Regions from separate parts of the Oceanobacillus sp. FSL K6-0118 genome, predicted to be linked through region 3. Evidence: riboswitches for the same ligand, from Rfam matches in the RefSeq annotation. Region 3 holds a riboswitch; each other region holds the start of a gene.

Region 1 (7,674 bases), 2.7 Mb from region 3:
ATATCGCCCGAAGGATTCCTTATAAAGTCATTAAGGCCTTTGCCATGGAACCCGAAACTGTCTCTACGATTTCTGATTATCCTTGTGATTTTTACCTATTAGATAGTCCTAAAGGTAAATACCGAGGCGGAAACGGAAAGACATTTGATTGGGAATTAGTTCATCAACTTACGATTGATTCCAGTAAAATTCTGCTTGCAGGTGGACTAAACACTGAAAACGTTCGAGAAGCTATTACTACAATTAACCCAGCAGGCGTCGATGTATCTAGTGGCGTTGAAACAGATGGCGTGAAGGATCATAAAAAAATAAAGCAATTTATCCAAATAGCTAAACAAACAAGAAAGGATGAGAACATTGACAACGTACACCATGCCTGATAATAAAGGAAGATACGGAGAATTTGGAGGACAGTTTGTACCAGAATTATTAATGCCCGCATTAATAGAATTAGAAAAAGCTTACGAGGAAGCTATGGTTGATCCTTCCTTTACAGAGGAACTGGATTACTATTTAAAACAATATATAGGAAGAGAAACACCATTATACTACGCGGAACAATTATCCAAACAACTAGGTGGTCCAAAAATCTTTTTAAAACGGGAAGACCTTAATCATACTGGGGCGCATAAAATCAATAACACAATTGGTCAGGCGTTACTAACTATAAGAATGGGTAAGAAAAAAGTGGTTGCAGAGACCGGTGCTGGGCAACATGGAGTGGCAACTGCTACCGTTTGTGCTCTTCTAGGTCTTGATTGTATCGTATTCATGGGTGCTGAAGACATGAAACGCCAGAAGCTTAATGTATTTCGTATGGAACTATTAGGTGCCGAGGTGCGTAGTGTCTCTCAGGGAAGCTCAACATTGAAAGATGCAACCAATGAAGCCCTACGTTATTGGGCTAGTCATGTGAATGATACGCACTATATTCTTGGATCGGCCGTTGGACCACACCCATTCCCTAAAATGGTTCGTGACCTTCAATCCGTTATAGGTAAGGAAACAAAGCTCCAAATCATCGAACAAACTGGGAAGTTACCTGACGCTGTCGTAGCCTGTGTTGGTGGTGGAAGTAATTCCATCGGCATGTTTCACCCATTTATTGAAGACGAAGAAGTAAAATTATATGGAGCAGAAGCTGCAGGTTTAGGTGTCGAGACAAAGGATCACGCCGCATCTTTAACCAAAGGAAAACTTGGAATCTTTCACGGTACGTTGTCTCATCTATTAGAGGATGAAAACGGGCAAGTAAAAGAAGCCTTCTCTATTTCAGCAGGATTGGATTATCCAGGAATCGGACCAGAACACAGCCATTTACACGTTACAAAACGAGCAACATACAAACCAATTACAGACGAGGAAGCACTAGAGGCATTTCAATTCTTATCGAAAACAGAAGGTATTATCCCAGCTTTAGAAAGCTCTCATGCTGTTGCACTTGCAATGAAACTAGCAAAAGAAATGACTTCTAAAGAAACACTAGTAATCTGTCTTTCTGGTCGTGGGGACAAAGACGTGGAACAAGTAAAAGCTAGATTGGAGGCAGAATAAGATGGGGAGACAAAAACTAGAACAGGCATTACAACAAAAACAGGCAGCCAACCAAAATTTGTTTGTTCCTTATATCATGGCTGGTGATGGCGGATTAGATCTATTAGAAGAACGTATTAACTTTTTACAGGAAAGTGGAGCTTCCGCCATTGAATTAGGCATTCCTTTTTCCGATCCAATCGCTGATGGTCCAACCATACAAGAAGCTGGAATTCGTGCTTTAGCTAATGGTACATCATTAGCATCCATTTTAGAATTTCTGAAGTCAACGAAGGTAGACCGCTCCATTCCGATTATTTTAATGACCTACGTAAACCCAATCTATCGTTATGGAATGGAACAGTTTGCTAAGGACTGTGCGGATTCTGGGGTAGACGGTATCATTATCCCAGATGTCCCAATGGAAGAAGAAGGCCCGATTGCAACCCACTTAAAAAATGAGAAAATAGCATTTATTCGCCTTGCTGCTATGACTAGTCCAGAGGAACGATTAAAAGAAATCGCAAGTAAATCAGAAGGTTTCCTTTATGCTGTAGCCGTAATGGGGACTACGGGCGCTAGAAGTTCCCATGGCGACAATGTAAAAAGCTATTTAGAAAACCTAAAGAAATATAGTACCGTTCCTGTATTAGCAGGATTTGGTGTATCTACTGTGGAACAAGCGCATGAGTTAAGTTCTCACTGTGATGGGGTTATCGTTGGTAGTAAAATTGTTGACCTCTTACACCAAGGAAAAAACAACGAAGTGAAAAATTTAATCCAAGGAAGCATTCAAACTAGTATTCATGCATAACATTTTAAGAAAGCAATTTACTTTACCCAGGATTTACCAATTGGTATGATGAATTTGTAATATAATAATCACTAGGGGAGCCTTTGTCGCTGAGAATAGCAATACCCTATTGCTTAAACCCTTTGAACCCGATATGGATAATACTAGCGTGGGGAAGTGCAGCCAAAAGGATTTTAGATGTAAGATACATCTATTGTACAAAAGACTGCACTCTTTTTTGGAGTGCAGTCTTTTTGATTTAAGAGGAGGGGTAATTTTTGCAAGAAGAATGGTTCTTTTTAGACAGTGGGCATCAGGATGCAGCAGTTAATATGGCAATGGATGAATCCCTATTAAACTGGCATAGTGAGGGTAAAATTCCGCCAACATTACGCTTTTACGGTTGGTCACATCCTACTTTATCGGCTGGTCAGTTTCAAAAAGTACATAAATCAATCCATTTCGACAATGTAAATAGCTATCATTGCCAATTTGTTCGTCGTCTAACCGGAGGAAGCGCTGTACTACATGATAATGAATTGACTTACAGTATTGTAGTTTCAGAGGATCACCCAGAAATTCCAACCTCTATTAAAGAAGCCTACCACGTCCTATCAAAAGGGCTTTATGAAGGTTTCAAGAATCTAGGAATCACGGTTGATTATGCCATGCCCGATAGAAGCGCCATGAAAGAAAAGACAGCTGTATGTTTTGAAAAGGCCGCATTTTACGAAATGGTAGTAGATGGGAAAAAGTTATCAGGTAATGCGCAAACAAGGAAGAAGGGTGTTCTACTGCAGCATGGGTCCATACCAATGAGTCTCGATATCAAGATGCTCTATGATTTATTCCGTTTCCCATCTGAAAAAATAAAACAACGTAGACGTGATGCTTTCCAAAGCAAAGCTATCACTATCGACCAACTAACAAATAAACAGAAATCATTTGACGAAGTGAAGGATGCATTCTATCAAGGATTTCAACATGGATTAAACGTTACTTTCCGTCCTTTTGAATTATCAAAACAACAATGGGAAGAAGTACATCATCTAGCAGAGACTAAATATCGTTCAGAGGATTGGAATTATCATCGATTACTAAAGGAGTCTATTAAAAGTGTCTAAACAAGAGGAATATCTCCGTAAACCTGAATGGTTAAAGATTAAATTAAACACGAATAAGTCCTATACTGGATTAAAGAAGTTAATGCGTGAGAAAAGTCTAAACACTGTTTGTGAGGAAGCAAGATGCCCGAATATTCATGAATGTTGGAGTGAAAGACAAACAGCAACATTTATGATCTTAGGTGATACCTGCACACGCGGTTGTAGGTTCTGTGCGGTCAAAACCGGTCTACCTAGTGGATTAGATTTAGGAGAACCGAAGCGGGTTGCAGATTCTGTTAAAATAATGGGATTAAAGCACGTCGTTGTAACCGCTGTAGCTCGAGACGATTTAGATGATGGAGGCGCCGCTGTATTTGCCAACACCGTTCGTGCCATTCGAAACGCAAATCCTGGCTGTACGATTGAGGTATTACCTTCCGATATGAAAGGTGATTATGAGAGCCTACATACCTTAATGGATAGTAAGCCGGATATTTTTAATCATAATATAGAAACCGTTCGCAGATTAACAAAGAAAGTTCGCGCTATTGCCAAGTATGATCGTTCCTTACAGTTATTACAGCGTGTGAAGGAGATTGCACCAGACATACCAACCAAATCTAGTATAATGGTAGGTTTAGGTGAAACCAAAGAGGAAATCATCGAAGCAATGGATGATTTACGAGCACATGACGTGGATATTATGACAATCGGTCAATACCTACAACCAACCAAAAAACATTTAAATGTGGAACGCTATTATCATCCAGATGAATTTGCCGAATTAAAAGAAATTGCACTTGAAAAAGGATTTAAACATTGTGAATCCGGCCCACTTGTTCGTTCTTCCTATCATGCGGATGAACAAGTTAGTAATTCCTCCAAGCAAAATCGAATTAAATATATGAAGGGCATTGAAAATCAAGAAGAAAAGCAGATCTTTTAGTTAAAAATGAAGAGGCCCTTATTGGCCTCTTTTTAATTTAGAACAGGATATCCTAATTTTTCAATTACCTCTTTCATTTCCTCCGCTTTTACTTCCTGCTCGTTAAACGTTGCTTTCACCTTGCTTGAGTTAAACATAACTTTCGCTTCTTCTACACCATCCATTTTACCAAGTTTTGTTTCAATCTTTTTAATACAAGATGGACAAGTTAGTGGTTCTAATTGGAATTTTATTGTTTTCATTATAAATCTCTCCTTTGTTTTGTTCTACCTTTATTATAAAATCCCTTTTGTTTCTTTTCTTTGACCTAGGTCAAGTTTTAACAATTTTATCTTAAACTTCTGCAACTGGAACTTTTCTTCCCCCCTTCCTATTTCCATGATTAAAACGAATAAGACGCATTGCATTTAAAATGACTAGTAGAACACTTGCCTCATGAATGAACATTCCTGAGGCTAAATGGATGGAACCTGCTAATACCCCAGCTAATAGGACAAACACAGTTCCTACTGCGAAAAACGTGTTTTGTTTCATGTTACGAATCGTAGCTTTGGATAAAGCGTATGCATGAGAGAATTGCATGAGTTGGTCCGCCATTAAGACAACATCGGCAGTTTCCATGGATACATCTGTACCGCCTTCACCCATCGCTAAACCTATATCTGCTGTAGCAATTGCAGGTGCATCATTAATTCCATCTCCAGCCATTGCAACAACATGACCTTCCGCTTTTAACTTCATAAGCATTTCCACTTTGTTTTCTGGTAGTAATTCAGCATGGAATTCATCTAACCCTAATGTTTCGGCAACTAATTCTGCTGTATGTTTGTTATCACCTGTAAGCATAATCATCTTCTTAATTCCATTTTCACGCATCTCGGCTAGTGCTTCTACTGCATCTTCTCGAATTTGGTCAGCAATGGAAAAGATTCCAGCAATTTTTCCGTCAATGGCCACAAAGATAGCTGTATTTCCTAATTTCTCCCGTTCTATGGCATACGCGCATACTTCCTCCACCATATGGATCCCATCTGCATTCATTAATTTTCTATTTCCGATGGATAAATGATGGCCTTCTACCGTTGCTTGAATACCATTACCTTTCATGACTTCAACATCTGTTGGTTTCATGAAAAGTTCCATTCCTCTATCATTCGCTTCTTTTACGATTGTTCTACCTAAATGATGTTCTGAAGCCGTTTCAGCTTGAGCGACCAATCGTAATACATCCTCTTCCTTATACTCACCGAACACTTTAATATCTGTTACTTCTGGTTTCCCTTTTGTTAATGTACCAGTTTTATCAAATACAATGGTGTCTACTTTAGAGAATATATCCATTACTTCTCCACCTTTTACAAGGACGCCATTTTTCGCACCATTCCCGATTCCTGCAACGTTAGATACTGGAGCACCAATGACTAAGGCACCTGGACAAGCAACTACTAGGAAAGTAATAGCTATGTGTAAGTCTCTTGTGATGAGATACACAAGTACAGATAGAACAACTACTGCTGGAGTATACACATTGGCGAACTTATCAAGGAACTTCTCTGTTTTCGATTTAGAATCTTGTGCCTCTTCTACAAGCTCAATGATTTTAGCAAAAGTTGTGTCATCCCCAACTTTTTCTGCTACCATTTCCACGTATCCACTGTCCACAATCGTTCCACTAAAGACCTTATCATCCTTCCTTTTCGTTTTTGGCACAGATTCCCCGGTAACTGCCGCTTCATTTAAAGATGCTTGCCCAGAAATAATACTTCCATCAACTGGTACCTTCCCACCAGAGCGAATAATAACGTGATCCCCTACCTCTACCGCATTCATTTCAACTGTTACCTCTTCCCCATTTCTTAAAACAACCGCTTCTTGAGGTGCCATATCGATTAGGTCCTTTAAAGATGAACGTGTTTTCTGTAATGTTCGTGCTTCGAGATAGTCACCGAATAAAAATAAGAATGTCACCACCGCAGACTCGACATATTCACCGATAAACAGTGCACCAATGACAGCAATGGTGACAAGTAATTCAATACTAAACGCCTTCATTCGCAATGCTTGAAACGCCTTTAGAAAAATTGGAATACCCGCAATCACTGTCGCTATCAGTAATGCTACTTGTTTTACATCCGTTAAACCTGAAAAATGTGCAACTAACGCTAATACCAATAGGAATCCCGCAATGGCTGTAATCTGATTTTTAAACTTGTTTATCTTTAATATCATAAGACTTCACCTTTCCTTTCCCTTCTTTCTAGTTCTAGCTTAAACTATATGAAGGAGAAAGAAATTGACGCCGGTCAAGTTTTGGAAAGTATTTTTATCTTTTTACAACCATAAAAAAATGGGAAAGCCAAACAAATTTTGGCCTCCCCAATATGAGAACGAATCATGGATCAAAGGAAATTACACTCTAAACAAATTCTTGTCTAGATGTACTATATGTATATTCATTTAAAAATAGCTCGTATAGTTTGCTTCCCCTAAGGTATACGTACAATTTTCTTTCAAACGCATGGGCTGATATACTAAATTCAAAAGAGGTGAACGAAATGAGAGAATTTGAAGATTTAACTAGTTTAGAAACGGTCGATACCTTTATTCAAAACTCCAAGTTATCCTTTATATATATTTCAAAAAACAACTGTAGCGTTTGTCACGGACTTCTTCCACAAGTACAAGCATTGATGGAAAAATATCCAAACATCAGATTAGGTCATGTTAATGTAGATACAGTAGAAGAAATTGTGGGTCGATTTAATATTTTTACAGCCCCGGTACTGTTACTCTTTGTTAATGGGAAAGAGTATATAAGAGAAGCACGAATCGTTCACATGGATTTATTCGAACAAAAAATCGATAAAATATACGAAAATGTGGTTGGTCCCTAACCAACCACATTTTCTTTATTCAAAAGCTAGTTCATTTAAATCTAAAAATACATTTTCCAATTCTCTGTCTGCGCTCATTTTCCCTTCATAAACTAACTTTCCAGTCTTTTCGTCTAACACAAATAAATTAGCGGTGGAACTTTCTAAACTTGAATTAGGGATATACATTTTTCCATCATGGAAAACGATAAATATATTACCATCATATAAATCTAATGTAGTTGGAACTTCAGTCGTATTCAGCTCCCCATTATCCATTTGATAACGAATTAACTCAAATCCGCTTTTCGTTTTATTTAAGAAGTAAACCGCCCCTTCGTGAACATAAGCTGTTTTGTCCGCGCCTAATCCTTCATCCGGTATTTTCAGCTCTTTTAATTCATTTGTTCCAAAATGATAAGC
Region 2 (7,674 bases), 1.6 Mb from region 3:
CGTTTCCTCTGAAGGTTCTTGTCCTTTTACTTCCTTATAGAAAGCTTGAAATAGATCAAAGTCACTCAAACTACTACGATCGACATATTCCCTTTCTTCATTTGGAAAGAGTCCAGAAGAGACATTCTTTCTTTCTACGTGCATCGCATTCGGATAAACGGAGCGTACTTTTTCCATTGGGGATAATACCGGAGCTGTGTCTAGTAAACGTACGAATACATAATCTTCATTCACCGGATGTTTTAGTAAATCTTCCATCGTTGCTTCCACCGTACGAATATCCCTTCTTGGAGTTAAAAGACGCTTATCAAGACTTACGTTCCCATCTTTATCCATATCAACCACTAAGAAGCCTTTTTTATGATTTTCTTCTGAAATCGAATATTTTAAAATCGATCCGGAATAACGAACCGTTTCATCCATTACGTAGTGCGCTTGGTGTAAGTGGCCTAAAGCTGTATAATGAAAAGCTTTAAAATGGTGAGCATCTACATATTCCGCACCACCTATAGATAGGGGTCTTTCTGATTCACTTGTATTCTCTTGTTCTTCTCCAAATGGTGTAACAAAAGCATGTCCAACATACACATGACGTACATTAGGGTCTAATGAATCGTTCATATGCTCGATAGTCTTCCTTGTTGCATCATCATGACTTCGTATTTCATCGTCCTCAAGAATTGTTCGTACGACACTTGGGTCACAATATGGAACAAGATGGAAATGTACCTCCCCATGCTCATCATTCAAAACAACTGGAGTGAAGTCGTTTGTATAGTTACCAATGATATGAAATCCTTTTTCCTTCATGATACTACTGCCGAAATTCAATCTACCTGGACTATCATGATTACCCGCAACAGCAAGGACAGGGGTATTAAGCTTTATTACAATCGTTTCAAGAACTTCATCCAATAAATGGACAGCTTCAGTTGGAGGTACAGCACGATCATATAAGTCACCTGCAATGATAACCACATCGGGCTTTTCCTCTTCTACCGCTTCAACGAACTGCTTTAATACAAAACGCTGATCATCCGTCATATACACCCCTTGAACTAATTTTCCAAGATGCCAATCTGCCGTATGAAAAAACTTCATTATTATCCATGCTCCCTTCTATTCTCATTTAACATATATTTCATTCATTTTTTTAGTTTTATATTTTCATTAATATAGAAGACTCCTATCAGTAGGGTTTTTCCTTCATCCCCTACTAATGGTTAGTCGCACTTATCGGACCTTTTCAGGCAGTTGATCTGCCACCTACTCCTTTGTTTCCCCAGAAGCTTGAGGTAGGATAAACTATAAATCCTTCGTTCTATTATACCATTTTTCAAATTCAAATTAGATTAGTATAGCCTGGTTTTAAAAATGCTAGGATGAGTTTAGCTATTTTGGAATTCCCGTTTAATCCTGTATGATATGGGTATACGTTTAAATACAATTGGAGGTTATCATCGTGACTCAGACATTACAATTTGAAGCGGCTTGGGACAAAACGATAGCAAATAAAGACAGAGAAAAAATAAAGCAGGAATTTATAAGGGTAAAAGAGAATCTTTCAAAGGAAGAAAAAATACAATTTACCACTTTGGGACATGCAATCAATCATAAAGGGGAATTACTAGTAACGGTTCTCGTTCATAATACCTCCAATTCGGATTTCACTTTTCACCATGACACGATTCAGTATCATGCAAATGGTGAATTAATTGCCGGGCATATCTTCACCATTCCTAGATTAGTTATTGAAAAAGAAACAAGTATACCTTGGACATTTATTTTTCCTAAACAACAAATATTAAAAAAAGAAATTCCTTCAAATGGGGTAATACTAATAAATAAGACTTCCATCAGTGGAGGATTTCCTTCATCCACCACTGATAGATAGTATACGGACAATTGATCTCCCACCTACCTTCTTTGTTTCCCCAGAAGCTTGAGGTGGGATAAAATAATGAACGTTTTTTTCGACTCATATTATAAATGTCTTTTAATAACAATAAGAATATATTATATCGCTTTTGAACGGGGTTGATTGAAATGAATAAGGAATCGGAAAATCAAATAAAAGATGAATTAGCTGAAAGGCAGAGATTGGAAGACGTCATTCAGGTTATTAAAAAGAAAAAAATAGCACTGAAGGAGAAAGCCTCGGGTCTAAGAGAGAGTATTATCGATCTTAGAAAGGATTTTTGGGATGATGTTACGGTAAACCTAGACGAACCAGACGATATAATTGAAACACAAGCTAGTTTAAAACAGCAAGCTGAATTTTTAGCTGAACGTGAACGGTCACATGGAAATATAGATCATGAGAGAAAAACATTAGATTCGTTACAAGACTCACCTTATTTTGGCAGAATTGACTTTAAGGAAAACCAGACAAAGGAAGAGGAAAAAATCTACATTGGTAAGGCTTCTCTGATGGATGAAAAGGATGAGAATTTTCTCGTATATGATTGGCGTGCACCTATATCAAGCATGTATTATGACTACGCTCCAGGACCTGCTCAATATGAATCGACGGAAGATACCATAAATGGTGAAATAACATTAAAAAGGCAATATATTATTAGGCAAGGTCAGATGAAAGGTATGTTTGACACCGGCCTCACAATCGGAGATACCCTACTTCAGCATGCTCTTGGTAATAGTGCTAACACAAAAATGCAAAGCATCGTTGCAACGATCCAAAAGGAACAAAATAAAATTATTCGTAACGAACGGAGTAATCTTTTAATTGTGCAAGGAGTGGCTGGAAGTGGAAAAACGTCAGCCGCATTACAGCGCGTAGCCTATTTAATGTATCGTTTTCGTGAAGAGTTAAATGCAAATGACCTTCTCCTTCTTTCACCAAATCCACTATTCTCAAGTTATATCATCAATGTACTTCCGGAATTAGGAGAGACAAATATTGGCCAATCTACCTTCTTACAATTTTTAAGAAAAAGGATTGAAAAAAACATTGAAATTGAATCTCCTTTTGAACAAATCGAGTACACCCTTACAGAACGACATAAGGATAAAAACGATATACGAGTTATAAATATGGACTATAAATCAAGCTTATATTTTAAACAGATGATTGATTCCTATATTTCTTATTTAAACCATACTGGAATTCTTTTTAAAAACATTAAATTTAGAAACGAAATTATCCTATCAAAAGAGGAAATTACTCGATATTTTTATGCACTTGATTCTAGCATTTCTATTCCAAATAAATTGGAACTTGTTTCTAAATGGCTTTTAAAGGAAATTCGTCATATCCAACAAAAGGAAGTTTCTGAAGACTGGGTTTTGGAAGAAATGCAATTATTAGACAAAGAAGATTACCAGAAGGCATTCACTTATAGTCAGGATATGTATGGTGATGAAGATGACCCGCTTCAAGAAGAAATGTTTTTGCGTAAAGAAGTGATTCAGCGGGCATTTGCCCCAATTAAAAAACAAATTAAACGATTGAAGTTTGTCCATGTGCTTGCCACGTACAGGAACCTTTTTGAAAAATGGGAACCAAATCTAAAACCAAAGAATTGGGAAACAATCGCTACATTTACTGTAAAACATTTAAACAAGCGCTATTTAACGTGGGAAGATGCTACACCATATGTATATTTCAAAGGAAAAATTCTTGGACACGATGCAGACCGTTCTATACGTCATTTATTTATTGACGAGGCACAGGATTATTCTGCTTTCCAATTTGCATTTATAAGACATATTTTCCCTTATACGAGAATGACACTTCTAGGCGATGTTAACCAGGGAATATACGCTCATACGACAAGTGAAAATCCTCTTATCCCGGATGCGGTGGAAAGTAACCATGAACGAATTACCTTAACAAAAAGTTATCGATCAACAAAAGAAATTGTAGAATTCTCAAAACACTTTGCTCCCGGTCATTCCATTATTGAACCTTTTGAACGGGAAGGAAAAAAACCTACCCTGCTTCAAACTGAAAATAACTTAGTTCAAACATTGTTATTGGAAATTGAAAAACTACGTAGATATGGTCATGAAACCATCGCACTAATTTGTAAAACAATGGAGGAAACAAATCAGATTTATGAATTACTACGGAAAGAAATTGATTTATATCCAATTAATGAAGAAACTTTTTCTTTTGAAAAAGGCATTTTGGTACTTCCTGTCTATTTAGCAAAAGGGATTGAATTTGATGCAGTTATTATTCCAGATGCATCAAGTAATCAATACAATCGGGAATCTGAGCGAGCGTTATTCTATACAGCATGCACTAGGGCCATGCATGATTTAACAATGGTCTCACCAGGGGAACCTTGCTTGTTTATTAAAGAAGCGGATAACGATACGTTTAAGGTGGGATAGTCTCCCACCTTTTTATTTACCAACAGATGAGCCCTTTACAAAAATCATCACTAGTGTTGCATAAAGTTTTCAGGAAAAAGTCAAGCGAAACCTTTTGTGTCAATATTATTAATAATAGGAATTTTCACTATAAAAATCCATAAAAAAACCTTATAATTAGGGTATAGTAGTCCTGTCCAAATCCCTAACTATAAGGAGCTCACATGGACAATCATACCATAAAAACTGTATTCAAGGAATACATTCATCCATTAGATTCGAAAGTAATACAAAAAATGCTTGATCACGCTCAAATTGATAAATATGTCAAAAAGCTTGATGTACTTACATTTATGAATACATTTATTTATGCGCAGTTGAAGCAACTAGATAACCTTCAGCGGATAAGTGACACGATAAAACGCAAGAAAACTGTCCAAAGATTAGTTGGCATAGAAAGCATTAGTAAATCACAGCTTTCCCGAAAAAATGGGGATATACCATCCGAGATTTTCCAGGTTATCCTACATCATTTAATTCAAAAACTTCACCATATACTTGGACCAAAAACGGCAGGCAAAGCACTTGGAAAGCTTCATCTGATTGATTCATCAACGATTTCGATGTGCCTTAGTCAATATGAATGGGCAGATTTTCGAGATACAAAATCGGGTGTGAAAATGCATACTTCCATTACTTTTTGCGAGGGCATTTCTTACCCAAATGAAGTCATTCTCACACCTGCAAGACCTGCAGATGAAACACAGCTAGATTCATTAATCGTATTAGATAAAAACGTTCTTCATGTATTTGACCGAGGCTATTTCAATTTTAAAAAGTTTGATACCTACTGTGCAGAAGGTATTCGATTTGTCACACGAATTAAAACGAACACGGTCGTACATGTCATCGAGGAATTACCGATTGATTCCTCTTCACCGATCACCCGTCATGCGGTAGTAAAGATCGGAAAGATGAAGAACCCGCTGCAACTCGTTGAAACTGTAGACAGTAAAGGAAATCAGATTCGAATTGTGTGTAATGATGCTAAAGTCAGTGCACAGGAAATGAGTGATCTCTACCGCAACCGCTGGCAGATAGAATTATTTTTCAAATGGGTCAAGCAGCATATGGTTATTAAAAAACTATATGGAAAAAGCGAAAATGCGGTATATAATCAAATCTATTTGGCAATGATTTCTTTCTGTTTAACCCTTTTAATGAAAAACAAAATTGGCTATAAAGGGACCTTGCTGGAAATGTTGCGTTGGATACGGGATTTCTGTTCTCACTCCATCACAACCCTTATCTCTAAAGTATTCAAGGAACCTGAGCGATCATCCCGTGGCCGACGAAGGCTTGATCACGAAAAGGTCTTTCAAGTAACTGTTGCACAATACGAATTAGGAGATGTTTTGCTCTTAGACGATTTAACCTATGACCCGATTATTTAAAAATATTATATAATATTCAAAAAATGGATGAAGGACTACCTTTAGATCCCTGTTATCTTTTTTTCATAAATTAAATATAATATATATCAGAAAATTTCAACATTCAAATCAAAGACACAAATTAAATGGTTGACTTCTATAATTATTTTTTATGCAACGCTAGTGAAAAATCATAAAGTATGTTTTATTCATAATAGAAGAAAAATTGCATATCCGAAAGTTAGCACTAGGGGAGCTACGGTGTGTGGCTGAGAAGAGAAATCTGACCCTTATTACCCGATCTAGATAATACTAGCGTGGGGAAGTGCGGTTCACTGTATGATTCAATGAAACTTAAATACATACATGTAAACTGCATTCCCATACGGAGTGCAGTTTTTTTATTATTATTTTAGGAGGAGATTTTATGAGCAACTATTGTGGGACAAGTAGAATTGCAGGATGTCAGTTTAGTCTACATCCGATGAGTGACCGGTTTGTAGATATTATTCTATCAACACTGGAAGAGGTCGATACATCAAAAGTATGGAAGAATACAGATGATGTGAGCACATGTATTCGGGGGAAAATGGTTCATGTTTTTGATGTAACAAAGGCCATTTTCCTTCATGCAGCAAAAACGGGAGAGCATGTTGCTATGAACGGAACCTTTTCTATTGGTTGCCCGGGGGATTCAGATGCCGATGTGTACATGGATGAAACAGATACCCCGTTGAACGAAGAAAAGGTGAAGTCCATCTCCCAAGTCGCTGGTTGTAAATTTTCTCTTTATCCGTTAGGAAGAGAAGATTATATGGATAAAATCTATGAACAAATCGATTTATCCAAACACCGTAACGTTAAAGTAATATCTACCCATTATGCTACAAGATTGGATGGAGATGTGCATAATCTCTTTCAAGCATTATATGAATCTTTTAAACTTATTCAGGATCAAGTTTCTCATGTTACGATGACATTTAGTCTTTCTGCGAATAGTCCAACGAATCAAGCATAAGGAGTTTGTAAAATGACAAATCAGTGGAAATTAAAAGAAATAGTTCTTATGTCCATATTAGGTGTCGTATTTGGGATTATATATTTAGCCTTTTTCTTAGTTGGTCAGGTTATCCAAAATATTCTTGCCCCATTTGGTCTAGCTCCATTTGGTTATGAGATTATTTTTGGAATATGGTTTATTGTTTCTATCGTGGCGGCTTACATATTGCGTAAACCAGGAGTTGCCTTTACCGCAGAAGTAATTGCAGGAATTACCGAAGTGTTACTAGGAACTACTGCAGGACCGGGACTTATTCTTTCTGCTGCGGTCCAAGGTGCAGGTGCAGAACTCGCATTTGCTTTGACAAAATGGAAAGATTATCGATTACGCGTGTTAATATTTTCCGGTATGTCCGCAGCGCTGATTAGTTTTGTATGGCACCTATTTTACGCTGGAAACATTACATTAACACCATGGTTACTTGTTGCTACATTAGTTGTGCGTGTAATCAGCGGAGCACTCCTTGCAGGGGTTCTAGGGAAATGGATAAGTGATCAACTTGCAAAAACAGATGTACTACGTGGATATGCATTAGGAAAGGAGCTGCAAAAACGACGTGAAACAGGAGCAGCGTAGACCTCTACTTCTTATCGAAAACTTTTCATTTGACTATGAAAGCTTAGACCAACCAATAATTAATAGAATCCAATTTTCGTTGAATAAAAATGAGACGACTATTCTTATGGGGTCTAGCGGTTCTGGGAAAAGCAGCCTCGCCCTTTGTTTAAATGGATTGTACCCTGATGCCGTTGAAGGTGTTTCTTCCGGTGAAATCTATTATCGTGGAAAAAACATACGTGATTTCAAAAAAGGAGAATTAAATCAGGAAATCGGGATTGTTTT
Region 3 (7,674 bases):
TACTGATAATAACATGATAACCTCTTTTTCTCAAAGTCTCTTCTAGTCCTTCTGCAATGGACATGAAGAATGTCTTTGAAGTATCTTCTTTATGAACAGGAATGATAAATCCAATTGTATTCGTTTTTGAACTTCTTAAACTCCGTGCTGCATGGTTAGGACGATAGTTTAATTGTTTCATTGCATGTAAGACTCGATCTGTTGTCTCATCTGAAACATAACGGGTCTTATTTATAACATGAGAGACTGTTGCTGTTGAAACACCAGCAACTTTAGCTACGTCTTTAATTTTAACTTTTGACAATTGAATTACCACCTATAAATATATGTATGCATTCTGCTGAAATGGTCGTTCCTATAACGCGGAACTACTTATATTATTATACGTCAAAAATATTTGTTTTCCATCAAAAAGAGATTGAGAATCATAGAATTTTTAATCGAAGGGACATAAAGAAGACTTACTTCAGTCGGGGGGTTCCTTCCCCCCCACTGATGGTTAGGCGCACTTATTGGACCTTTAGGGGGAAATTAATCTCCCACCAACCTGCATTGAGACGGGATAAAAAAAGCAAGATATCCCACAGTCTCGCTTTCCATCAGGTAGAAGTACCTACCCTACTATTTCTTGAAGATATAATCACAAGTGAAATCACCAACAAAATACCTACAACCTGCACAACGACTGGATAATGAAAAACCTTGATCGTATAAAATTCAATTACAATCGCAAGGCTAATGATTTGCAGCAAAGTAAATAAAAGCTTATGAATTGGTTCACGATTCGTTTCCTTTTCGATCACCGTAAAGGCTATATAAGAGAATCCACAAGCTGCAAGTAACATGATGATCCCTATGTTACTATAAGGATAATAAAAGCTCGGTACACCAGTGAAATCATATGCCATGAGATAATCTTTGCCGATTACATACATCACAGCGAAAACAATAATTCCAATTAACTGGTACATTACTCTTCTATTCAACATCTATCCACTCCTTATCATAAAAGAACATGAATTTCCTTCATGTCCTATCCTATTTTTGATAACAGTTTTCCCTATTACATTAGAATCGATACTTTAAGGATTTAAGTTATTCCATTATATGACACAAGTTTTTTCCTAGAATGACTTAATTTTGTGGTACTTTCTATGTCCACCCAGAAGATCGAGGTGGAAGTCAACTCATTTTCTTACAAAAAAACTAAACCGAAATCGGGTAAAAAGTACTCTATTCCTTCTTCTAACATTGGTGTTAAACTAGTAAAAGTGAAAAACTGACTTAAAGGAGTAGGAGATTTTGAAAAAATCACTAAACATCATTGCCCTTTTTATCATTCTATTAGCCGGATGTAGTATGGAAGGGGCTGGGTTAGATACCGATTTTACGAATCAAACAGAAAAAGCAGAAACACAGGAAGAGCCGGTAGTAGAGAATGAAACCTCTCCAGCCGATTCCAAAAATGCCCAAGAAACTAGCACCGACAAAAAATTAGTAAACGTCCAATTAGTCAAACCAATTGATGGCGATACCATCAAAGTTAACATCGATGGCAAAGAAGAAAATGTACGATTTTTATTAGTTGATACACCTGAAACAAATCACCCACGATTAGGGGAACAGCCCTATGGACAGGAAGCGAAAGATTTTACTAGAAAAATGGTAGAAAGTGGACAAGTGCAATTAGAATTTGATATTTCGCATCGAGATAAATATCAAAGATTGCTAGCTTATGTCTATGTCGATGGCGTTTCCGTGCAAGAGGAATTATTAAAAAATGGATTGGCGAGAGTCGCATATATTTATGAACCTAACACGAAATATGTGGACCAATACAACGAAATACAAAAAGAAGCGCAGCAACAAGCTATTGGGATATGGAGTGTAGAAAATTACGCAACAGACCGTGGCTTTGATGCATCTGTTATCAACTCTCCTAAAGAAGAGAAAGAACCTTCTAGTAACTCAAGTAGTTGCGACATTAAAGGAAACATAGCAAAAGATGGAGAGAAAATCTATCATATGCCAGACCAACAATTTTATGAGGTGACGAAACCGGAAGAAATGTTTTGCACGGAACAAGAAGCTGTAGATGCTGGGTTTAGGAAATCAATACGGTGATAACCCCTACTTCATAAACAAGCCATGGCCTCTCATGGCTTGTTTTCTTACTTTATTTCTTCTCCCCTATTTTATTTTGGTGATCATAGTACAATTTTACCATGATACTTTATGCATATTTTAATATAATAGTATTGTATGATGGTTTTTATGGTAGTTTTTGACTTTTTAGCAGATAGGACAACCAAATTTATGTCGTGGGATAATCACCGTCTTATTGTCCCAAAGGAGAACGTATGAAATATTACGGTAGGTTTATTTTATTAATTTTGTCGTTGACTTCTACATTGGTATATTCGATAGTAGGAAGAGTTGATATCATTCTTTTCACTATCTTTACATTCATACATGCAGGTTTTTCATGGTTTATTGGAAGTTGGTATGATAAGTTCAGATACCTATCCTATCATGACCCGCTAACCGGTGTTTATAATCGCAGGTATGCCTACATCTATTTTGAAAAGCAGTTAAAACGGGCAAAATGCAAGAATGAAAGAATCGGAATTTTAAATATTGATATAGACAATTTTAAAATGATTAATGATTCCTATGGCCATCATTATGGTGACTTCATTTTGCAACAATTATGTAGGTCGATTACGAAAAATATTCGTAAAGAGCACATACTTGTTCGCTGGGGCGGAGATGAATTTATTGTATTACTCAACCATATGGATTGTACTTCTGCACAAAATCTGATTAATCAAATGAACGAGTCGATTAGGGCCGAGTTGAACCATTGTCAAGAATCTAGTAAATCAGGTGTAACTTTATCCATCGGTCATGCCATCTATCCAGAAGACGGGCAAAATATTTCAGAATTATTATTGATTTCCGATAAACGAATGTATCAAATAAAATCCAATACTGTGGAAGTTAGCCCATCATGAGTCAAGTATACTCCCATCGTCCTACAGTCAATCGGAACAACATTCATCCGGCCACTCCATCGTTGGTTAGTGAGGTAAATAGATGAAAAATACGTCATTATTACAAGAAGAAAAAAGGGCTACCTTATTATTTATGTGGTTATTTTATATTGTATTCTTTTTATATGATATATTTTATTATAATTTTTTGCCCTTTTTTCCATGGGCATTAGAATTACCAGATAAGATTTGGTACTATTTAAGTTTCGTTAAACATTTCATCATTATCTGTCTTATCCCTGTTACCATATATTTCTTTAAAAAGGGTAAACCTGAAAATGTAAAATATATTCTCGTTATCACCTATTTAATCACAAACTTAGTGACTGATATTTATTATTACTTTGGTAATCAGGAATCATATAGTAGTGGTAATTTAGTAGAAGTAGTGATTATATTATTTTCTCCTATTTTTATCAATAAGCGGTTTTTCTATCTAGTTACATTGGGAATTATCTTAAAGTACATAGTGGTAGGAGTATTCATACAAGACCCTGTCGTATTCTTTCCTGTTATTCTCAATATCTTATTAGCTTTTATTGCCTATATGCTTCTTCATCGTTTTTTAATATATGTACAGGCACTGAAAGATTCTTACAATGAACAATTAGCGGGAATTGTTAAAGGAGTAATTGCCACTTTGGAGTTAAAAGACCCTTATACTCGTGGTCATAGTGAACGCGTAGCAGAATACGCAATAAGTCTAGCAAAAGCAACCGAACAAGTGAAAGAATCCAATTATAATCATTTTTATTATGCGTGTCTTTTACATGACATCGGTAAAGTGAATATTCCCGACTCCATTCTGACAAAATCTAGTAAACTAACAGATGAAGAATATGAAATCATTAAAACTCATCCCGTTGTGGGGGCGAAAGCAATTAAAGATGTAGAAGGTATTGCTGATCATATCGCTGTAGTTTATCATCACCATGAAAGATGGGATGGCAAGGGGTATCCAGATGGACTTAAAGGAGAGGAAACACCTCTTGTTGCAAGAATCACAGCTATTGCAGATGCTTTTGATGCGATGACTTCTACAAGGTCATATCGACCAGCACTTCCTTTTGGTGAAGCTTATCAACGTGTTATAGATGGCAAAGGAACGCAATTTGATCCTAAATTAGTAGAAACTTTTAAACAAGTGTATCCAGATTGGATGACAATCTTTAAAAAATATAATAAAGACCAATCTTTAAAGGAGGGTAGCAACCATGAAAATCCGTAAACTAAAAAAAGTTAAAGCAACATGTTGGTGGTGTTTCATCATTCCAAAAGGTTAAGTAGTTTTAGATATAGGGTGCATTTGCATCCTATTTTCATTTCTAAAGAACGGTGGTGAAAGGCTTGAAATTATCATTAGAATCGCAAATCACCCTATATCCATTGTCCATTCAAAAAGATAGGAAGAATTATATCGTGGAGGAACCTGTTTCTGGTGATTTTTTTGAAATGCCGGAGATTTGTATTGATGCAATTGAAAGGATAAATGATGGGCAACTATTAGGTGAAATCGAAAGTAAATTACAGAAAAAGTATCCGAAAGAAAAAGTAGATATAATTGAATTTGGCGGGCAGCTAATGGAATTGGGTCTCATTCAAGAGGTAAATGGAGAAAAAGTCAAGTTAAAGAAGGGGCTTTTAACTTGAAAAATTTAATTATTGCTTTCATCGTTTTGTTTGCACTTTGGTTAATACTTCCGTTTTTCGGCATAAACACTTCATTTATAATACTTCATGTAATAGAGTGGTCTACCAAGTTTATTTTCCCATGGATAATACTATATTGGATAATTAGATTATTTAAAGTTTTGGAAAAGGGGAAATAAAGAGACGGGGCTCAAGTGACGGACCTCCCTCTTCTCAAAAGACAGAAAGTATGATACTATCATGAGTAAATCGAATAACGTGACCACAAGGGGAGCGAAAGCTGAGAGGGAACAAATTGTTCTTACCCTTCGAACCTGTTAGTTAATTCTAGCGTAGGGATGTGGTGAATAGTTTACTAGTTGTTTATGCGTAATGTGAAATCTATCTAGTAAACTAGGTAACTATGTCTTCCTTTTGGTGCGTTAAAAACACAATTAGGAGGCTTTTTTTAATGAAAAAATTAGGTTTACAAACGCTTATTGAGGTGGCCATTTTTGCGGCACTTGCCCTTGTGCTCGATTTATTGCCATCACTCCGTATTGGACCGTCCATCTCCATTTCCTTTGCGATGGTGCCGATATTCATCATCGCATTTCGCAGAGGATTTTTAGCGGCAATTATCAGTGGATTCCTTTGGGGATTATTACAAATTGCCATTGGGGAAGCATGGATTCTAACACCATTACAAGCGTTCATAGAGTATTTCGTAGCTTTCGCATGTGTCGGTTTTGCAGGACTATTTATCAACCCAATTAAAAATAACTTAAGAAGCAAAAACATGGGCAAGGCTATTGTCTGGATAATTATCGCAACCTTCGTCGGTGGATTTGCCCGTTACTTCTGGCATTTCCTTGCAGGTATAGTTTTCTTCAGTGAATATGCAATTGAAGCAGGCCAGGCGCCAGTTATTTATTCCTTAATTATGAATGGCATCTCTTATATTTCTTCTGCTATTGCATGTTCCATTGTATTAGCGTTGGTGCTTTCGAAAGGATCAAGACTGGTTACATCTGTGAGCACAGAGAATAGAAGTAAACGAGCAGCGTGAGACAAAGGAACAGGTTCGAGACTACTGTAAAAGCACCTTTTTTTCAGTGGTCTCGACCTGTCCCTATAACCCCTATTCCCTATTACCAATATGCGCTTTTACTTTGACCTCTGCATAGCGTTTGAGATCTTGTTCTTTTGAGTAAATCGTACCAAGGTAACCTCCGAGAAAGCCTAGTGGTACACTAACAAGTGCTGGATTTTCTAATGGAAAGATTGGATTTCCGACAAATAACGCTGCCCCCGCTTCTGGCGAGAAAACACTCGGGCTCATCGATACTAAAACTAATGCAGAAATTAGACCGAATAATACTGCTGAAATCGCACCAGTCGTATTAAACCGCTTCCAATATATCGTATAAAGAATGACAGGTAAATTGGCACTTGCTGCGATACAGAAAGCAAGCGAAACAAGGAATGCAACATTAAGGCTTTGCGCACCTAAGGCTAAAATAATCGATAACACCGAAACTGCTAATGACGCATAACGTGCAGCTAGCATTTGTTCTCTATCCGTAGCTTTCCCTTTTTTAATAATTTGACCATATATATCATGGGCAAAAGCGGAGGCTCCAGATAATACAAGACCTGCCACAACCGCTAGAATGGTAGCAAACGCAACAGCAGATATGAAGGCGAATAAAATATTACCTCCCAACGCCTCTGCAAGTAGCGGTGCCGCCATGTTCCCACCCGAATTAGCTGCAAGTATTTCATTTTGACCAACGTATATGGCCGCTCCAAAGCCTAGAAATAACGTAAGAATATAAAAGATACCAATCGTCCAGGTAGCTGTAATAACTGAACTTCTAGCTGTTTTCGCATCTTTTACCGTAAAGAAACGCATCAAAATATGTGGTAAACCGGCTGTACCGAGAACAAGCGCAATCATTAAGGAAATCGTTCCTAATGGATCATCATATTTTAATCCCGGTTCTAAATAAGCAGCGCCATGGCTTGTAGCAGTTTTCACCTCAGTAAACATGGCAGCTATATTAAAATCAAATTTCCAAAGAACAAGAAATGCCATAATAACCATTCCCGCCATTAAAAGAACAGCCTTCGTAATCTGCACCCAGCTAGTGGCAATCATTCCACCAAAAAGCACATAAATGGTCATCATAACACCAACAATTAAAACAGCAATCCAATAATCAATATGAAATAATAACTGAATGAGTGCACCCGCTCCTACAAGCTGTGCAATCATATAAAACAGAACGATTGTAATCGTACTTAGTGCAGCCGCACCTCTTACCTTTTTCGAATCAAATCGTGAATGAATCATATCAGCAAGTGTATATTTCCCAAGATTACGCAATGGCTCCGCTACTAAAAATAAAACAACTAAATAAGCAATTAAAAATCCAATACTGTAAAAGAATCCATCAAAACCGTTTAACGCAATCGCCCCAGCTATTCCAAGGAAAGATGCAGCTGATAGGTAGTCACCGGCAATGGCTAATCCATTTTGCCAGCCAGTTAATCCCCCACCAGCTGTGTAGAAGTCACCAGTTGATTTGGTGTTCTTCGCGGCAAAATACGTGATTACCAAAGTTAGAATAACGATAGCAATGAAAAGGATGACAACGATTGGATCCATTAGGCTTTACCTCCTTTATTAATTTGGTCGTGAATAATAGCTTCAACTTTTTCATCAAAGGAGTTTGCCTTTCTCACATAAATCGTACATAACACCCAAGTCATCACAAATTGGGCAACCGCAAATATCCAGACCCACGAAATATCCCCAAATGCCGGTGTATTTAAGAAGGTGGTGTAAGACGTACATATAGGAAGCAAAAAGTAAAAGATGAGAAAGAAAACAGTCATTGGTACCGTAAACCTTCTTTTATCTTTCATAAAATGCTTAAATTGCTCACTTTCTACGATACTTTCATAATCCACTTTATTATTTTTGTGT
Region 4 (7,674 bases), on a different contig from region 3:
ATTACATAATAAGGATGTAATGTCTAAAACTGACTACCAGAACTTGACTCTTTTAACATCGGAAATGAAGGACTATAACCCTGGTAGTAATGGTCTTTTATTTTTACCATTCTTAGTTGGTAGTGCGACACCATATTATGATCCACACGATCGAGCAGCGCTCATTGGCCTGGGGTTAAACCAAAAGAAATCATTAATACTTCATTCTGTACTAGAGGGAATAAGCTATAACATTCTTGAAAATGTAAATGCCATAAAAGATATGGGAATTCATGTTGAAACGATTCATATTGGCGCTGGTGGAAGCCGCAATAAGATATGGTGTCAAATGATTGCGGATATTATAGGATGTGACATTGTACCACTTGCAAATCGTGATGCTTCATCACTAGGTGCAGCTATTATTGCCGGAGTTGGAGTGGGGTTGTTTTCATCTATTGAAGAAGCGGTTCAGAGTATGGTAAAAGGAAAAGAATTACTAACATATGATGAGGATAAAAATAAAACCTATCAGACACTATTTGAATCGTACCAAGCAATTTATCAATCGGTTAATCGTTATTTCCATCAAATACATTAAAGCTTTTACGATGAGGGACTTTTTTAATGATGGGTACTAAACATATATTATGGGGGCGAGAATGATGATTAAAAAGTATTTTGATAGCGTAAGAGACATTTTATCAAAGGTAGAGGAATGCGAATCAGAAAAGTTAAATAAAGCGGCGGCTAAGGTAGCAGAAGGTATTCAAAAAGGGGGGATAGTTCAACTTTTTGGATGTGGGCATTCTCACATTTTAACTGAAGAGGTATTTTATCGTGCAGGTGGATTAGTTCCAATAAAGCCAATTTTAGTTGAGCCACTGATGCTTCATGAAGGTGCTGTTCGTTCCTCTCAACTTGAGCGACAAAGTCACCTCGCGGAAACCTTTTTAAAAGAACAAATTATAGAGCCAAATGATGTCATTTTTGTCATATCAACATCGGGCCGAAATCCCGTTCCAATTGATGTGGCTCAATATGCAAAGGAAAAGGGGGCATTTGTCATTGGTATAACATCTATTGAATATTCTCAAAGCCAACCCTCACGTCATCATAGTGGAAAGCATTTATTTAATTCAGTTGATCTAGTACTTGATAACTTTTCTGTAAAAGGTGATGCGGCGTTAACATATGAAAAAGTAAAAGTGCCGTTTTCTCCAACATCAACAGTTATGGGCGCTATAATTTTAAATAGCATTTTCGCACAAGCGATTTGTTTGATGGCTGATCAGGGATTTGAGCCTCCAGTCTTTTTAAGCGGCAATATAGAGGGTTCTGACGGATATAATGAGGAATTAGTCAAAAAGTATGAAGAACGAATCCCGTTGCTTACTTTAAATGTAGATGAGTTAAGTATATAAAAATCATATAAGTTTTGGGTGGATCATTATGGTAAACGTTCGTGTGAAAATGGGACCGAATATTTATGGTTAGAAGGGTGCTATTAAAATTGGGATATTAAAGTTGATGAGAAAAAGAGGGGCATACTTTGGATGCAAGTAGCATTTCTGAAGATGCTCCATTAGAGATGAAACTTCAATATAGCATGCTACCATGGTTGGTTGATATGCATATCTTTGGTGCGTGTGGTTCAGATACAATGGATGAGGCTGGGACAAAACTCCAGTAATTAAAAATTAAGGCGTTGGAGCTTACACTAAAAAAGTGTAGACCCCACGCCTTTTTTGTTGTTATTTTAATAACCAAAAAGGACACCTTTTGATAAAATTAAAGTGACCAAACAATAATTTTGGAGGTGTCCTTATGTTTAAACATTATACCATGAACCAAGTAGTTTTGCCGCTAGATTTAGAAATGTATGTGTCAAGAGTTTTTCGCGGTGTGACATAAACAGGTGATTTATCTATTATTTTTAGTTACACACAAACGACCGTACAGGTAGATTTCAAACAAACGTTTGATCAATTTCTTGATATCAATTTTTACAAAATTGGACAGAAATGTGGACCGGTTATTGCCTGGGGTGTGGTCCAAAGAAAGAACCACAGTACGAACCGAAGTGCGGACACATTATATAAACAAAAAGAAACAAAACGAAATAGAATCTAATACTAATGGGGATGGCTTGGCTGGAAATTTAATCAAGCTGTCCTTTTTTACGTTTTCGACAAAAATAGACAAAAACAATATAAAAAATATGAAAAAACTAGCTAACTTACAAAACCTCTTGCAGAAACGTCATTTCTGCAGAAAAACAGGGGAGAATCTTGTAGAAACATGTCGGAGTTTGTCAGAAATGCGAAGTTAGCAACCTTTACAGTTTTCATCGGTCTGATTATGCTAGATGCGGATATCACATTTTGCCACACTGAAAAAAAGGAGGTTTTGTACTTGAAGAAAAACGACGACTTGTTTGAAGATATTTTCAAACAAAATGAGAAACGTATTTATTATCACATGCACAAGCTTGGCATTCGAGATCCGTATGGGGATTTTTATTCGGAAGGGATGTATGCCATGTGGACAGCCTACCAGAAATATGAGCCAAATAAAGGCCCCCTCGCCACTTACTTCAACTACACCATTCGCAATCGCCTCATCGATCTTATCCGGAAGAAAACCAATGATGAAGATAACGAACAAAACTATGTGGAAAAGGAAATTTTAACTGCCTATGACGGAAATAAATATGGCGACTCGAAAATGCCAATCCTGGACACAAGTGGAATGGATATGGAAGATGGCGATTCCTGGGAGCGCGTATTTTCTCTGCTTACCGAGAAACAGCGGAAATGGGTGTATTTTTATATCATTCGGGATATGTCACTGAAGGAAATTGCAGAACAGGAACATGTATCTGTGGAAGCTGTGAAAGACTGGGGGAAGCAAGCGAGGAAGAAATTGCGAGCTTATTTTAAAGACAGTGATGGGATTTAAATTTGGTAGACGTGCTATTCGTTTAGCATAAAAAGCCTTCCCTGGGACTTGGATTCACTGAAAAGTCTGGGGGAAGGTGAATTTTACGTGAAAGTAAAATCTTGGAGATGGAAGGAAAGGGAGAGAAGGATGAATTACATAAGGGAAATGAATGCTTTTTATGATTCGCTGGAATATAACCCACTATCTAGTTCAGCAGTTGCTTTATGGCATGCGTTGATGCATATGAATAACAAGACGAGGTGGAAGAGCGAATTTCGTGTAGCTGGAATGGTTTTAAGGATCAAATCTGGTTTGAATGAATCTAGTTTTAAGAGAGCGAGAACGGAGCTAAAGGAAAAAGGATACATTGCTTATGAACCTAAAAGGGGCAATCAAGCACCAGTTTATCGAATGATTAGTTTGATAGAGAATCGTGAAGACGCGCAACAGATGGATTCGGTTGGGTATGAAGTAGATGAGAATTCAACTGAGACGGAACTACCTGGGGAAAGGGAAGCACGGAAAGGGATGGCAGAAGAAACGGTAACGAAACAGGAGGCTGGGGAAGGAGAAGTATTTCGTTTCTATCAAGAAAACTTTGGAGTCATGAGCCCATTCGTCATCGAGTCCATGAGTGATTGGGTGGACGATGTAGGAGAAGCATTAGTGATGGAAGCGATGAAACGGGCATTGGAGCAAAATAGGGCAAGTTGGGGTTACGTGAAAAGTATCTTGCAGGCATGGAAAAAGAAAGGGATTCGAAGTGTGGATGCAGTGCGAGCAGAAGATGTGGAATTTCGAAAAAGGAAACAACGGCGGCGGTATCACTATTTTACCAGTGGGAATCGTGAAGAGGTGATTCCGGATTGGTTTAAGGAACAGAGGGAAAAGCGTGAGAATAAAAGGATGGAAGTTGATCCGGAAGAAGCGGAAGTGACGAGGTTGAAAATTAGGAGGTTGAAGGAGGAGTTGGGGTATGGGTAGAGTGTAAGGGGGCGCGTCCAATGTGTTAAATCTTATCGAGAGCGGGAATCCGTTACTCGTGCGTATTTCCAAAGTCGCCTTCATAGGGGAGACGACAACTGGACGATTACCCAACCGCCAAATATGCTTCAAAAATCTCAAGTTTGCCGATGCTAGCAATTTTTCCGCAATCTTTATAAAAGGACGACGAATGAGCCTAGTCTAACAGGGAGAGGATCAGTAAGGAAAACTACATCTTGGCCCCCTGCTAAGATGAGCTAAATGGATCGGTGAATCTCTGCCACTGGTGCCCCCTTATTTTGCTTTACTAATATTCAATAATTCAGGAATTGTTACAAACTCTATTCCTTCTTGCTGTATACGTGGAATAATGTCATGTAAAGAATGGACAGTGCCTGATAAATCCATTGTCCAATCACCACCGTCATGCATCAGTACAATGGATCCGGGTTCCGTATTTGCTAAGACAATATCAGAAATAACAGTCGTACCCAATTGTCTCCAATCCAAAGAATCGACGTTCCAGAGAATGACAGAATACCCCATCTGCCTCATTAATTCGACAATCTCTCGGTTTAACGCACCATAAGGGGCACGAAATAATCGGGGACGGTATTCTATAATCTGTGCAAGTACTTCCTCTGTTGAAGTGACTTCCCAATGAACTCTTTCTAAACTTACTTCTGTCAGATTAGGATGCCAATACGTATGATTACCAATGACGTGCCCTTCTGCATGCATTCTTCTCACGATATCGGAATGTTCAGCTGCTCTAGCCCCCATCAGGAAAAAGGTAGCTTTGATTTTGTATTTATTAAGGACATTCAGCACTTGGGGTGTAAAGCGTATATCTGGACCATCATCAAAAGTTAAAGCTACTTTATTTTCGTTAAGGGATCCTCTTAAAACAACGGTGTTGGGATATTCCCGCTGTAAAATCGAATTCGCCACTAAATGAGGCTCTCTGCTTGTCATTTCCGCTCCTCCTACTGGTTGACTTTGCCCCATTTGCCTATCCCATTTACTCCGATACCATAAATTAAAATGATTCGTGTGCATATGAACCTCCATGTTTAAAAATTTGCCCATTTATCTTTACTATATGGTAAGTGTGTTTAAGGGGTTACGAAGGGGTAGAGGTGCTAATGTGTTGGATACCATCATGGAGTCCTTAATCAATATGTTAGCCCCCAATGCTTTAAGGCACTATGTTGTATATGACAATGTGATAAGGTGCACAAAGAGGAATTATGCGTGAGACTAGTGCGTATTTCTTCGGAAAAAAATATTAGAAAACAAGGAAACCACCCGACGCCGTAGGAAGCAAAAGGGTAGTCTCAGAGAAATAAACAACTTAGAAAAAATGTTTTATATTTATAAATTATAGAATAAATTGTCGATATTCCCCGGGAAATGAAATATTTCCTTGTAATCTTTCAGGGAATAATGGTGAATATGGGTGATTTTGTTCTTTTTCGCATTTTTTGATATAAATTTGTTTACGGGATCAAGTCTCCTACGTTTGATTCGTCTACCTCGACTACCGCTATAATAAAACCTTATAAAAAAAGGCCAACCAGTAATTTCTGGCTAACCTTTTAAAACTAACGTTTGATCATTCTTGAATAAGAGCTTTTAACAACTTACACGAGAATTTTAACGCTAACATCAAATATTCCATTTAAAATTAATTATCCTTTAAACCTAATTTCTCATTAATTTCTTGTATTGTTTCATGCATTTTAAAGAATAAAATTAATAATTCACAATAAACCCTTGTAAAGATAGGTCCTAATATGATAGTTAATATACCCATAAATATTTGGTAACCGCCACCGAAGTAAGAATCAAAACCAGCTATAATTTGAAGAAGTCCTAGAATGATAGAGAAGCCTACTCCAACCCAAAAAAGCACTTTAATGATTGTTGGTGTAATCATCTTATTAAAACTAATAAAATTTTTCATTTATTCACCTCCCTGTTTCGTAGTCCATCCATCATGAAATAAAATTCCTTTCATAAAAAACACTTCATTTTATTTCTATTTCGTTATAGGAAGTATTAGAACTGATGACTTTTTAAATTCTTTGATTTGCAAAGGGTAATTTTAGCATAAAAGTTTAAACTTAACAATGAAGCGCAGTTTGTTCCACTATGTATGCAACTAACTATAAATGAATGGGAAAAGGTACTGGAGTTATTTTTGAAGGGATGATAGAAATACTTAAACAGCCATATTCCCTTGACATAAATTTCTGAAGACTATAACATTGACTATAACTTAAATATATTCACTAGGGGTGTTATTTAACTGAGATGAGTATTTACTCAAACCCTTTGAACCTGAACTAGTTAAAACTAGCGTAGGAAAGTGTAAATTCTATTACATACTAAAAGGGTGATTATGCCTTTTTCTTAATATGTAGTTAATTCTTTTTACGCAACTTTTCTATGTGAAGGTTGCGTATTTTTTTATTTATCACTTTATTATTTAAGTTTCATCAAAATTAATAATATAGGAGTGGTTATGATGGGGAGAACAGTATTAGTAACAGGTGGTAGTAGAGGTTTAGGAGAGTCTATTGTAAAGACCTTAGCACAACAAGGATTTCAAGTGGTTATCAATTACTATAAAAGTCAGGATGCCGCTGAGAAGCTTGTTTCTGAGATTGGTGAAGAAAATGCTATTGCCATTCAGGCTGATGTAACCAATCGCACAGAAGTAGATACATTGATAAAAAAAGCAACGGAGTACTTTGGCCAAATAGATGTTGTTGTCAACAATGCATTAGTAGACTTTAAGTTTGATCCAAACAAACAGAAACCTTTCACAGAACTCACCTGGGTTGATTACCAAAAACAACTAAATGGTACGTTAAAAGCAGCATTTCATGTAGTTCAAAGCGTCATCCCTCAATTTATTGAACGACAAAATGGAAGTATTATAAGTATAGGTACTAATTTATATCAAAATCCTGTTGTACCTTACCATGAATATACAACAGCTAAAGCTGGATTAATAGGTTTTACACGTAATATCGCTTCTGAATTAGGACAATATGGTATAAAAGCGAATGTCGTTTCAGGGGGATTATTAAAAACGACTCATGCCAGTGCTGTTACAACACCGGAAGTATTTGATTTAATTGCTCAGTCGACGCCACTGAAGAAGGTGACCACACCTCAAGATGTAGCCAATATGGTCGCTTTTTTATCATCAGAAAATGCGCACGGTATTACAGGTCAAAATATCACAGTAGATGGCGGTTTGACAATGAACTAGTAGCTTAAATGACAATGGATAGTCTTTCAAAAACGGAGTATATAAGATAGTGAATAATAATTGTTTGGAGGTATGACAAATGCCAAAGATGAAAGAAAAACAACTACACTTAGGTGTCTTGCTGTATGGATGTGGGCACCATCAGGCTGCTTGGCAAATGCCTGACTCAAGCGTTGAACGTATTGGGGACATTTCATATTACCAATCCTTAGCACAGTTAGCGGAAAAAGGTTATTTTGACGCAGTATTCTTTGCTGATAATCAATCCTTTCCGGCTAAAGATTCTAGTGATATGCCAGCATTTTGGTTTGATCCAATAGTCAATTTAACAGCTATTTCTCAAGTGACAAAACATGTGGGATTAGTTTCAACCATTTCAAGTACTTTTTCTAATCCTTTCACAGCTTCACGACAATTATTAAGTTTAGACCATATTACAAAAGGACGTGTTGGTTGGAATCTCGTTACTTCTATGACTGATTTGG

What was found. A riboswitch is a leader RNA that binds a small molecule or an ion and turns the genes downstream of it on or off. The one in region 3 is predicted to bind thiamine pyrophosphate.
Region 1: another riboswitch for thiamine pyrophosphate. It lies ahead of MHI02_RS02880 (lipoate--protein ligase family protein); the one in region 3 lies ahead of thiT (energy-coupled thiamine transporter ThiT).
Region 2: another riboswitch for thiamine pyrophosphate. It lies ahead of MHI02_RS08605 (YkoF family thiamine/hydroxymethylpyrimidine-binding protein); the one in region 3 lies ahead of thiT (energy-coupled thiamine transporter ThiT).
Region 4: another riboswitch for thiamine pyrophosphate. It lies ahead of MHI02_RS17000 (3-oxoacyl-ACP reductase); the one in region 3 lies ahead of thiT (energy-coupled thiamine transporter ThiT).

The regions. Positions count from the first base shown of each region.
Region 1 is NZ_JBBOVR010000001.1:553,135-560,808, reverse strand. It holds gene MHI02_RS02895 (phosphoribosylanthranilate isomerase) at 1-380, shown strand, start outside; gene trpB (tryptophan synthase subunit beta) at 358-1,554, shown strand; gene trpA (tryptophan synthase subunit alpha) at 1,556-2,347, shown strand; TPP riboswitch at 2,411-2,519, shown strand; gene MHI02_RS02880 (lipoate--protein ligase family protein) at 2,605-3,450, shown strand; gene lipA (lipoyl synthase) at 3,443-4,378, shown strand; gene MHI02_RS02870 (heavy-metal-associated domain-containing protein) at 4,411-4,620, opposite strand; gene MHI02_RS02865 (heavy metal translocating P-type ATPase) at 4,712-6,607, opposite strand; gene MHI02_RS02860 (thioredoxin family protein) at 6,934-7,272, shown strand; gene MHI02_RS02855 (hypothetical protein) at 7,288-7,674, opposite strand, start outside.
Region 2 is NZ_JBBOVR010000001.1:1,653,370-1,661,043, reverse strand. It holds gene MHI02_RS08625 (exonuclease SbcCD subunit D) at 1-1,101, opposite strand, end outside; gene MHI02_RS08620 (SLAP domain-containing protein) at 1,463-1,894, shown strand; gene helD (RNA polymerase recycling motor HelD) at 2,047-4,359, shown strand; gene MHI02_RS08610 (IS4 family transposase) at 4,563-5,792, shown strand; TPP riboswitch at 6,011-6,112, shown strand; gene MHI02_RS08605 (YkoF family thiamine/hydroxymethylpyrimidine-binding protein) at 6,199-6,789, shown strand; gene MHI02_RS08600 (ECF transporter S component) at 6,802-7,407, shown strand; gene MHI02_RS08595 (energy-coupling factor transporter ATPase) at 7,388-7,674, shown strand, end outside.
Region 3 is NZ_JBBOVR010000001.1:3,257,632-3,265,305, forward strand. It holds gene MHI02_RS16500 (LacI family DNA-binding transcriptional regulator) at 1-304, opposite strand, end outside; gene MHI02_RS16505 (hypothetical protein) at 600-989, opposite strand; gene MHI02_RS16510 (thermonuclease family protein) at 1,303-2,124, shown strand; gene MHI02_RS16515 (GGDEF domain-containing protein) at 2,361-3,014, shown strand; gene MHI02_RS16520 (HD-GYP domain-containing protein) at 3,097-4,281, shown strand; gene MHI02_RS16525 (hypothetical protein) at 4,401-4,703, shown strand; TPP riboswitch at 4,961-5,059, shown strand; gene thiT (energy-coupled thiamine transporter ThiT) at 5,155-5,751, shown strand; gene MHI02_RS16535 (solute symporter family protein) at 5,824-7,353, opposite strand; gene MHI02_RS16540 (DUF485 domain-containing protein) at 7,353-7,674, opposite strand, start outside.
Region 4 is NZ_JBBOVR010000002.1:75,308-82,981, reverse strand. It holds gene MHI02_RS17035 (xylulokinase) at 1-580, shown strand, start outside; gene MHI02_RS17030 (SIS domain-containing protein) at 645-1,403, shown strand; gene MHI02_RS17025 (hypothetical protein) at 1,532-1,672, shown strand; gene MHI02_RS17020 (sigma-70 family RNA polymerase sigma factor) at 2,395-2,940, shown strand; gene MHI02_RS17015 (DnaD domain-containing protein) at 3,070-3,906, shown strand; gene MHI02_RS17010 (polysaccharide deacetylase family protein) at 4,201-4,881, opposite strand; gene MHI02_RS17005 (DUF4282 domain-containing protein) at 5,594-5,872, opposite strand; TPP riboswitch at 6,193-6,293, shown strand; gene MHI02_RS17000 (3-oxoacyl-ACP reductase) at 6,437-7,189, shown strand; gene MHI02_RS16995 (LLM class flavin-dependent oxidoreductase) at 7,269-7,674, shown strand, end outside.